DNA from 2 places in the Emticicia fluvialis genome. Region 2 is predicted to be linked to the other one. Evidence: riboswitches for the same ligand, from Rfam matches in the RefSeq annotation. Region 2 holds a riboswitch; the other holds the start of a gene.
The links. A riboswitch is a leader RNA that binds a small molecule or an ion and turns the genes downstream of it on or off. The one in region 2 is predicted to bind thiamine pyrophosphate.
Positions count from the first base shown of each region.

Region 1: linked by a shared signal. The riboswitch ahead of thiM (hydroxyethylthiazole kinase) and the one ahead of NZ848_RS10185 (TonB-dependent receptor) in region 2 are both predicted to bind thiamine pyrophosphate.

Region 1 covers NZ_JANUSD010000003.1:119,683-125,264, forward strand. The annotation lists gene NZ848_RS04350 (PKD domain-containing protein) at 158-727, opposite strand; gene NZ848_RS04355 (hypothetical protein) at 1,296-1,688, opposite strand; gene NZ848_RS04360 (hypothetical protein) at 1,765-2,178, opposite strand; TPP riboswitch at 2,458-2,550, shown strand; gene thiM (hydroxyethylthiazole kinase) at 2,628-3,419, shown strand; gene thiE (thiamine phosphate synthase) at 3,421-4,056, shown strand; gene thiD (bifunctional hydroxymethylpyrimidine kinase/phosphomethylpyrimidine kinase) at 4,053-4,889, shown strand; gene tenA (thiaminase II) at 4,876-5,526, shown strand.
Region 2 covers NZ_JANUSD010000007.1:167,530-173,111, reverse strand. The annotation lists gene NZ848_RS10205 (aldehyde dehydrogenase family protein) at 1-112, shown strand, start outside; gene NZ848_RS10200 (GNAT family N-acetyltransferase) at 115-609, opposite strand; gene NZ848_RS10195 (barstar family protein) at 606-1,028, opposite strand; gene NZ848_RS10190 (muconolactone Delta-isomerase family protein) at 1,081-1,377, opposite strand; TPP riboswitch at 1,527-1,624, shown strand; gene NZ848_RS10185 (TonB-dependent receptor) at 1,736-3,931, shown strand; gene NZ848_RS10180 (APC family permease) at 4,171-5,502, shown strand.

The DNA of each region.
Region 1 (5,582 bases), on a different contig from region 2:
TGAACTGAATGGTTCAATCAAACCCTTTAGAATATTTATTGGCAACTTATATTCTCCGATTCCAGATGCACTACGGGTTAACTACAAGAATTTGCCAGAATAAACTAAAAAAACACGGTAAAAAGAGATTAAGAAACAGAAACACAACAATAATATTCTATTTTATCAGCCTAAGCGTAGTGCAAATATATGGATCGATTGTAATTGTATTCGACCATACCATACCACTCTGAGCATAAGCCCTATATCTATAATCTCCTGCTTGCTTTATTACGGTTACAAAACCTGTTGTTCCACACGAAATAGATGAAGCCTGGCTACTACGTGTTATTACACCCTCTTTAATATCATCCATATACACCGTGATGGTGCCCGAGTCGGTAATATTAGTCCAGAACATTAAGGTACCTTTAGGTTGGACAGTAACTATTTTTACAGTAGTGGTCTTTGAGTTTTGCCCGGCTTTTCCTCGGGCATGCAATGTCACAGAGAACTCTTTATTCTCATCAAATTGATAAGTGGGATTCCTTAAATTTGAAATATCACCGGTTCCAAAATCCCATTCAAAAGATTCTGCATTTAGCGATTTGTTCTGAAACGTAACTTTACCCAAGTCATTTTGTTTATAACTAAAATCTGATATTACAGGCGGGATTTCATCCTTTTTGCACCCAAAGAAGAACAATTGAAATAATAACAAAATAGCAAAAGAATACTTTTTAGTCATCGGAAAAGTTTATTTATCGATGCCAAAGTTAATAAATTCAGTCAAAAAAAACCAAATCTAAAGTTTGATTTAACACAAATAAGCTTGCGAAGATAATGGAATAACAAGGCGGTTCCATTTATTATCCCGGCAGAGTCTCCCGCCTGAATAAGCCCGGCAAGGGGACTCTGCCGCAGCGGCTTGAGTTACTCATTACATTAGGGTTCTAAGCGCAATCCTCCTGGCTCAAAACCTTGCCGTTTGTAGAGGTCTCTGCTTTTGTTGTCCCGGCAGAGTCTCCCGTGTGAATAAGCCCATTGCCCGGCAAGGGGACTCTGCCGCAGCGGCTTGAGTTGCTCATTACATTAGGGTTCTAAGCGCAATCCCCCTGGCTCAAAACCTTGCCATTTGTATAGGTCTCTGCTTTTGTTATCCCGGCAGAGTCTCCCGCCTGCATAAGCCCATTGCCCGGCAAGGGGACTCTGCCGCAGCGGCTTGAGTTACTCATTATATTAGAGCTTTAAGCAGAGTCTCCCGTGCGCCAAGCCTTGCGGTTTGAAGGGGACTCTGCTTTGTATCATAGGTAAAACTACTTCTTTCTTGCTTTAATGGTAACAGCCTTGCCGTCATTATCAACAAAATAAAACTCCAGTATTTGCCCGGTTACCAGCCCGACTTTTTGTTTGTCTTTTTGCAGTTCGGTTGATTTCTCCTTCTTTACAAGACTGACCTCCATCTTGCCAGCTTCAGAAGCATTGGGTATCACTGACGAGGTTCTCAAAGTACATTTACTTTCAGACTGTGGAATTAACTCCAGCAAGAACTCTCCGCCGGCAAATGGGGCCGGATACTCCTTTGCATCAATAATAACATCAAAAGCCTGATAAGTTCCTTTTATTTCAGTCGACAAATCCGGCTCAGAAGATTGCTTGCCGCAAGCAAAAAACATAATCGCGAGCATAAGTAGTAAAAGTTGCTTCATTAGGTAGAATTTAAGATTAGTAAATAATACGTTTGCTTAAAACAAAACACTCATTACTTCCTACAATCATTGATAATTATATTCTTTTTGCTCTAACCATTCTGCTGCTGCCTGTAACTCCGCCGTCATATAGTTGTAATACCTGATTGTAGAAAAGTCCATAATCCCCACCGCTATCTAATAAATTAAATTCAATTGCAGTACCTTTCTTTCTTAAAAGAAATCTACTATAAAACGGTTCTGTATACATTTTGCCTTCTAAATTAGTTAATTTGAAAACAATTTTATTTTCTCCAATACTAATAATTTCAATTATTACTTCGGGTTGCCTAGGGTCAACTGCCTCGGTTTTCGTATCCACTACAGTTTCATAGACCCGATATTTACCCACCACCTGTACCGCCAAATCGGTTTGGGGCTCAGGTTCAGCAGTTGGTTTGCCACAGCCAAAAAATGCAAAGGCCAGCAACAGCAGTAAAAGGTTTTTCATGCCACAGGATTTGAGATTAGTGATATGTAAAAATAGATATATTGGCTACAATTTGCAAGGGTTGAAATTGCTGTGCATCCTTTTTTAGAAATACTTTTAATTAAAATAAGAATTAAATGAGAAAAAGTCATCAAAATTTCTGTACGCGAATCAGTAGGGGTTCAATATTTTGAACCCCTACTGAGATAGGCTATCAATTCAAAATCCAACAGCGTACTAAAAGTTCGCCCCACAATCCCCAACCATAATTTGCCATTCCCCTCAAAAGCCTTATCTTTGCCACGGCTTTAGGGGTATTCTGTATAGAATTGAGAGAGTCCCTTTGAACCTGATACGGTTGATACCGACGTAGGGAAAAGCGAATAATATATAGCTGCACAGCGCATATCTTATCCACTTTTTTTTCAAAGCTTTCTCGCCCGGGCCATTGTATCCTAAAATTCCGAACAATGGAAAAAACCCTCTGGAAACACATCCAGACTGTCCGCACACAGTCGCCACTGGTACACAACATTACCAATTTCGTTGTCATGAACAACACCGCCAACGCGTTGCTGGCTGTGGGGGCGTCGCCCATTATGGCACATGCCCACGCCGAAGTGCAGGATATGACCCGTATCTGCCAGGCATTGGTTATCAACATCGGCACGCTAGACCAATACTGGGTGCAATCAATGCTTCTGGGTGCTCAGCAGGCACAAAAACTCAACAAACCCTGGGTACTTGACCCCGTTGGCGCCGGAGCTACTCCCTACCGCGACAGCTCTCTGAGCGAGTTACTCTCTTATAAACCAACCGTTATTCGCGGCAATGCCTCTGAAATACTGGCACTGGCACGCGCCAACACCACCCCAACTAAAGGGGTAGACAGCACCGCCGAAAGCAACGAGGCCATTGATGCCGCCCAACAAATAGCCACCGAATATGATACCCTGGTGTGTATATCCGGCAAGACCGATATCATCGTCAGCAAAGACAAGCGCATTTACCTCAACAACGGCCATGCCCTCATGACCCGCGTTACGGGCCTGGGTTGCTCGGCCACTGCCGTTATCGGTGCGTTTATAGCTGTTATTGAAGACAAAACCGAGGCATTGACAGCCGCTATGGCTTTGTTCAGCATTTGTGGTGAACTGGCCGCCAAAAAAGCAAAAGGCCCTGGCACTTTGCAGGTATTGCTGCTTGACAAGCTCTTCAACATAACCGAAAAAGAGTTTTTGCAAACCATCAAACTTTCCTGACATGGCCGGGCATCCGCAGTTTCCGTATGCTTTATATCTGGTAATTTCAGAAGCCGCCTGTGTGGGTCGCAGCTTTCTGACAGTGGCAGAACAGGCCATTGCCGGAGGCGTGGAGATTATTCAGCTGAGAGAAAAAACGCTGCCCACGCCCGCTTTTATAGAAAAAGCCCTGCAACTGAAAGAAATAACCGAGCGCTACGGCATACCGCTCATCATTAACGACAACCTGGCTGTGGCCAACGCGGTTGGGGCTTTTGGGATACACGTAGGGCGGAGTGATACTCCGCCAACAGAAATCAGAAAAAAATGGGGTACGCAATTACAAATCGGCTATTCGATAGAATACCTGAGCCAGCTGGATACCGCAGAAGCTGAAACGGCCGACCATTACGGCATCAGCCCCATTTTTGCCACGCCTACCAAAACTGATACCGTTACAGAATGGGGGCTGGAAGGCCTGCGGCACATCAGAAGCCTGACCGACAAACCCCTCATAGCCATAGGCAGTATTAACCAAACCAATGCTGCCGCCATTTGGCAGGCCGGAGCCGACAGCCTGGCGGTGGTGTCGGCCATTTGCGCTGCGCCGCACCCCGAAAAAGCGGCTTACGAATTACGAAACCTGATTTTGAAATGAAGCAAAAATACACCTATTCATCTGCCCTCACCATTGCCGGGTTCGACGGCAGCGGTGGCGCAGGCATTCAGGCCGACATCAAAACCTTCTCGGCGCTGGGTTGTTACGCTACATCGGTACTTACCGCCCTGCCGGTGCAAAATACACAGGGCGTGCGCAGCATTTACCCTATACCCTATCAGGCGGTGGCCGGGCAGATAGAAGCCATCATGGACGACATCCCCCCGCGTGCCATCAAAATCGGCATGGTGCATACCGCAGAGCTGGTACATACCATTGTTGCCACCTTGCAGAAATACCCTGCCGTTCCGTTGGTGTTTGACCCCGTAATGGTGGCCACCAGCGGCCACAAACTGATAGAAGACGCCACCATTCAGGCCATTATTGAAAAGCTGTTTCCGCTGGCTTCGGTTATTACACCCAACATGGACGAGGCCGCCATTCTGGCTAATATGCCCATTAAAACGCTGGACGATATGTACCTGGCCGGAGAAAAAATACTGGCTCTGGGCTGCAAATCGGTATTGCTGAAAGGCGGGCATCTTGATTTACCCGTTATTACTTCGCTGTTTTTCGACGGACAGGGCAACATCCTCCCGTTTGAGTTCGAGAAATTCGCTACCAATAATACGCATGGTTCGGGTTGTACGTTGTCGTCTGCCATTGCGGCTTATCTGGCGCAGGGCAATGGCCTGAATGAAGCCGTAAAACTCGGGCAGACTTACGTGCATAAGGCCATCAGGCATGGGGCAAATGTGGCCATCGGTAAAGGCAATGGCCCGCTGAATCACTTCTTCAATCCTCAAAAACTGATTAAAAATGAAATGGTCTGACAACGCCTGGCAAAACATAGCTCCGGTGTATGAATCTATTCTGCAAATGCCCTTTATTCAGGAACTGACCAACGGCACCCTGCCGCTTGAAAAATTCCAGTTTTATCTGATGCAGGATTCCCTGTACCTCGAACATTTCGGCAGGGCGCTGGCCATTGTGGGTGCCAGAGCCAATGCCATACCCGATATGCTGGCGTTTTTCCGTTTTGCCGAAACCACCATTATTGTAGAAAACGCCCTGCACGAATCTTACTTTAAAGATTTTGGCGTTGATACCAAAGATAACATACAACCAGCCTGCCACCACTATGCGCATTTTCTGAAAAGCACCTGCGCGCTTGACGCCGTTGAAGTTGGCATGGCAGCCGTGCTACCCTGCTTCTGGATTTACAAAGCCGTTGGCGACTACATTTACGGGCATCAGCAAAAAGAAAATAACCCATATCAGAAATGGATTGATACTTATGCCGGAGAAGAATTTGGCGTGGCCGTACAGGCAGCCATTGATATATGCGACAGAAATGCGGCGCAAACAACAGACGCCATCAGGGCTAAAATGACAGAAGCCTTCGCAGCATCATCCCGGCTGGAATATGATTTCTGGGAAGCAGCCTACCTTAACCGCCGGTGGAAATAGCCGCGGCGCGCCGCAACCGTGCCAAACCAAATATGCTTATGCAAAAGAGTCTGGCA
Region 2 (5,582 bases):
TAATTATGCACCTTATGCAGGTTGGAAAGACTCAGGTTATGGGGTAGAGTTATCGCGAAATGCTGTTTTTGAATACCTTGAAACCAAGCACATAAAAGTTGAAGCAATTTGATGTCAGGGTCGGTAACGGGCAAAAATATGTTCATCATATAATTGCCCTTCTTTAAACAGAGCGTGCTTGAGAACTGCCTCTTTTTCGTAACCCGCCTTTTGCAAGGCACGCATCGAACCGGTATTATATTCGAAAACACCGGCGTAGATGCGGTGAATGGGGTAGTTGGCAAAGGTAAAGTCAGTTACTTCTTCAATGGCTGCAGACATGATGCCTTTGTTCCAGTAGGGTTCTCCGAGCCAGTACCCAATTTCGGCATTTCGGCAATAAATATCTTCCTTTAGCAGAATACCTATGCCGCCAACAGCCTTGTTTTCTACTACTATAGCCAGGTTTTCTGCTGTATTTCGGGCAAGTTTAACCCACTCAAAAGCATCAGTAATGGTATAAGGGTGCGGAAATATATCTTTCAGATTCCTCCAGATACGGTAATTATTTGCGTTTTCTGCCAAAGATGGCTCGTCTCCTGCCTGCCATTTTCTCAAGAAAAAATTCATTCGCTTCTAAAAGTAATTTCCTGTTTAGTCAATAGTTCTTTAATTCTGGCACTTTCTAAAAAAGCAAAAATCAGTTCTTTTTTGGGCAAGTCTTCTTCGTCATCTGCCCAACGCCAGTCTTCACAAATGGCATCCAGCAAATTTAGCAGGGTTCCGGTTTTCTCGGGGTTCCTCTCTTTTTCAATGAAAACGTCGGAAGGAGAAATATACAGTACAATTTTTTCGTCTTCCAGCCACGACAAATCGCTTAGCATTTCGTCTAGTTCATCAAGCGTGAAACCAAACTCTTCCGGAAACGCCAGTGCATCGGCAATTTCTTCATAAAAGCCTCTGAGTGTCTGTGTTTTATTACCATCCAGTTCAACAATCGAGTAATTCTCTGGAAGAGCTAAATTATTAGTGATAAGAAAATTGGGCATGAGATTTTAGGCAAGAATATAAGTGGCCTGTTAAGCAGGCCACCAAAAGATGTTAGTTCAGTGAAAAAGTAGGAACTTTCATTACTACCGAATTATTAAACATTAATTCGGTAATGGTATGAGACATATAATCTATTAACGGAAATTCAGAAATAATATCCATTACCTCCAGTTCATCCTGGGCGTTTACAATACACCATAGTCTGCTTCTGTCTGAAGACAACGCATAAGAGTGCAATTTGCCATCTTCCAGCAATTGATTAACAGCAATTCTTTGATAAGGAATTTTTGCAATGAAACTTTCAGGGAAAGGCACTGGCAAATCAAATTCCACCATAAACTGAGTCATAGTATCTTCTCTTTAAAATAAAAACAGCACAAAATCTATACCACACAGGGTAATTTACTTTCGGATTACGTCAACAATTCCATTTGTGCTATAAATTTCTATCACTAATATAAACAAGATTTCTAAAAAAAACGTTTTCTTTGCACAACTTATCTCAAAAGGGGTGCCTTAATATAACGGGCTGAGATTATACCCATTGAACCTGATGCAGGTAATTCTGCCGAAGGGACAGAGAATAGTACTGGAGGATGCGCACCTGCAGAACTATTGTTTTCCATTTAAAATTTTGTTTAACCAAATGAGCCTCATGGGCTCACAAGATTTTACTCCTTTGCCTTGTTAAAATTTTCGTGATACAATGAAAAAATTAACAAAAAGTGTTACCAGTTTTCTTTTAAACCTATCTAAATCTTTTCAGGGAACCGTTTCGGTTGTCTTGCTGATGAACATGGTAGTTTTTTCAGCCAATGCTCAGGACTCTACCAAAATCAAAGAGCTGAACGAAGTAGTGGTGAGGTCTACACGTGCCAACGAAAAAACCGGTATGGCGTTCACAAACGTATATCAGCGGGATATCAGAAAGCAGAATCTGGGGCAGGATTTACCTTTTCTGCTCAATCAGTTGCCGTCAGTAGTGGTCAGTTCTGATGCCGGAGCGGGGGTAGGCTACACCGGTATCCGGATCCGTGGGTCAGACCCCACCCGAATTAACGTAACCCTTAACGGTGTTCCTTACAATGATTCAGAGTCTCAGGGTACTTTCTGGGTAAATATGCCAGACTTTGCGTCCAGTGTTCAAAGTATTCAGGTGCAGCGAGGGGTAGGTACTTCTACCAATGGCGCAGGGGCTTTCGGAGCCAGCCTGAACATCAGCACTTTAGGATATGAGCGTGAGGCCTTTGGCGAGACTAACCTGTCTTATGGCTCTTTCAACACCATGAAAGCCAATGTGCTGGCAAGTACAGGGCTGCTAAACAACCATTTTGTGGTTGATGCCCGGTTATCGAAATTATCTTCAGACGGATACATCGACAGAGCCAGTTCAGACCTGAAATCTTTCTATTTTTCAACGGGCTACTACAACAAAAGTAATTTTATCAGATTGAATATCTTCTCAGGGAAAGAAGTTACTTATCAGGCCTGGGAGGGGGTGCCCGAGAAACTTCTGAAAACCAATCGTACATACAACCCTTACACGTATCCTAACCAGGTTGATAATTATCAGCAGGATAATTACCAATTGATTTCGTCTTTTAAATTAAGCGAGCGCTGGACGTTCAATCCGACTTTGCATTATACGCGTGGTAAAGGTTACTATGAGCAGTTCAGGTCAGATGACGCACTTGCCAGCTATAAACTACCCAATGTGATAATAGGCGGAGATACCATTACCTCTACCAACCTGGTGCGCCGTAAATGGCTCGACAATCATTTTTATGGAATAACTTACTCTTTCGATTACCAGAGTAATAAGAAGCTTTCAGCCAATATAGGTGGGGCTTGGAACAAATATGATGGGCATCATTTCGGCGAAGTAATCTGGACAAAGCTGGCCGAAACACCTGCTAACGATTACCGATGGTACACCAGCAGGTCTCTTAAAACCGATTTTAACATTTTCGGTAAGGTATATTATCAGTTATCAGACCGGTTCAATCTGTTTGGCGACGTGCAGTACCGCACCGTTGGGTATGATATGAAAGGAATTGCCGACAAACTGCAGGATATTACCCGAAATACTTCTTTTTCTTTCTTTAACCCAAAAGTCGGGATGAATTATCAGTTAAGCGCCGGGGCATCTATATATGCTTCTTATGCCGTAGGTAATAAAGAGCCTAACCGCACCGACTTTGTGGATAACGTAAAAGCACCGAAACCCGAGCATCTGGAAGATTTAGAGGCCGGGTATCGCTGGGCAAACCAGAAACTGAGCTTTGATGCCAACTTCTATTATATGAACTACCGTAACCAGCTGGTATTGACCGGGCAGGTAAACGGAGTAGGTGAGGCCATACGGGTGAATGTTCCGAAAAGCTACAGAGCAGGTATTGAGCTGGTAGCCAACTGGAATTTTGCCCCAAAATGGAGACTAAACGCCAATGCTACATTCAGCCAGAATAAAATTAAAAATTTTACCGAAACCGTGGTGAATTACGATGGTGGCGCCGATAAAGTTAATCAGTACACAAAAACAGATATTTCGTTTTCGCCTAATGTGATAGCTGGTGGGCAGTTGTCTTTTGCCCCGGTAAAAAATCTTGAATTCACCTGGCTGCCTAAGTATGTAGGTAAGCAGTACATGGATAATACAGCAGACCAAAAACGTAAACTGAACGCCTTTTTTGTGAATGATTTGCGTGCCAATTTTACGGTGCATCCGAAAATTGTGAAAGAAATGACCTTTAGCCTTTTGGTTAATAACATTCTCAATCATCTGTACGAATCAAATGGCTATACCTACAGCTATATTTATGAACAACAGGTAGTTACAGAAAACTTCTATTATCCGCAGGCAGGAACCAATTTTCTGCTGGCGGTAAGAGTAAGGTTGTAGTTATTGCCCCACCCTGGCTTCCCCATTGTTGATATAGGCCAGGGTGGGGTTTAATATCAAAATAGATAAATTTTTGTAACAAGCATTCTGTAAATGTTTGCGTATGTAAGCGTTTTATAATTAGACGTTTATCTGTTTCTGTTAATCAGTTTTTCTTATTCTTCTGGGCTTTCCATTCTTGCTTTTCTTCTATTTGTTTCATTATTTGCTATATTCGTTCTAATTAATGACGCAAAAGCATGGCTTCTGAAAAAAACAAGGGTGAACTTCTCAAACTTCTAGGCGTAGGTTTTGGTATTGCCGTTACCATTGGCGGAACGATAGGAACAGGCATTTTGCGTAAACCAGGCCCTATAGCGGCTAATCTGGGCGACCCATCATTAATTATGCTTGTTTGGATACTGGTGAGCATCTATGCTTTTTTAGGTGTGTTGTGCGCTATTGAACTGGGCGTGTCGGTACCCAAAGCAGGCGCCTGGTATGTATATGCCCGCCGTGCCTTTGGCGATTACGTGGGTTTTGTAACCGGTATCACCAGCTGGTTGGGTACAGTGGCTGCCCTGGGTTTTGGCGCCTATACCATGAGCGAATTTATAGCTTTAATGCTGCCTGATGTTGAACCCATCGTCCGCTATGTGGCTATTGGTATTCTGTTGTTGCTGATGAGTTTCCACTGGCTGGGTACCAAGTCGGCCGGCAGGTCTCAGGAAATTATCTCTTTTCTGAAAGCCATAGGCCTTTTTGCTTTTGTAATAGTTTGTTTTGTATATGGCGGTGAAATAAAAAGTCAGCAACTGGTAGAAACCACTCAGAAAGTGGCAGGCCCTGGTCTGTTAACAGGCCTCATAGTTTCGCTCCAATCAGTGTTTTATACTTTTGATGGCTGGCATACGGCCGCGTATTTTTCAGAAGAAAGTACAGACCCGGCCCGTAATTTGCCCAAGTCTATGATCAGCGGTGTGCTGGTAATCATAGCCATTTACCTGCTGGTAAATCTGGCAATACTTTACATTATGCCAATAGAAACGCTGGCCAGCTCTAAATTGGCGGCTTCAGATGCCATAAAGCTGATTTTCGGTAGCAAGTCTGCCAGCATTGTAACATTCTTTCTTACTATTTCAATTTTTGGTATTCTTAATGCGCAGATTATGTTCTCGCCACGGGTGATTTATTCCATGAGTCGCGACGGACTTTTCTTCAAGGCTGCTCAAAAAGTAAACAGTGGAGGCACGCCCGCCATTGCCATGCCACTTACCGGACTCTGTTCAATATTGCTCATTCTAAGCGGGAAAGATACCTGCGAGAAGCTATCAGATATTGCGGTTTTCTTTTTTGTGATGTGCTACATTGCGGGGTTTGCCAGCATTATGATGCTACGCAAAAAAGAGCCTGATTTACCAAGACCCTACAAGGTGCCGGGGTATCCTTTTATACCCTGGTTACTGATTGTAATATCAATTTTGTTTCTGATTGGCGCAGTGTATCAGGACATCAGCAGTAGCGGTTATGCACTGATCTTTCTCATTATCAGTTATCCTTTGTTTTTGCTGACAAAAAAATTAAACCAATAGCCTGTTGTTATTGTTTTTCAAATAGCCATATTTGTGGCGAATTTGCCTGCCCCAGACCTGATGACCCGGGGTTAGCCTGA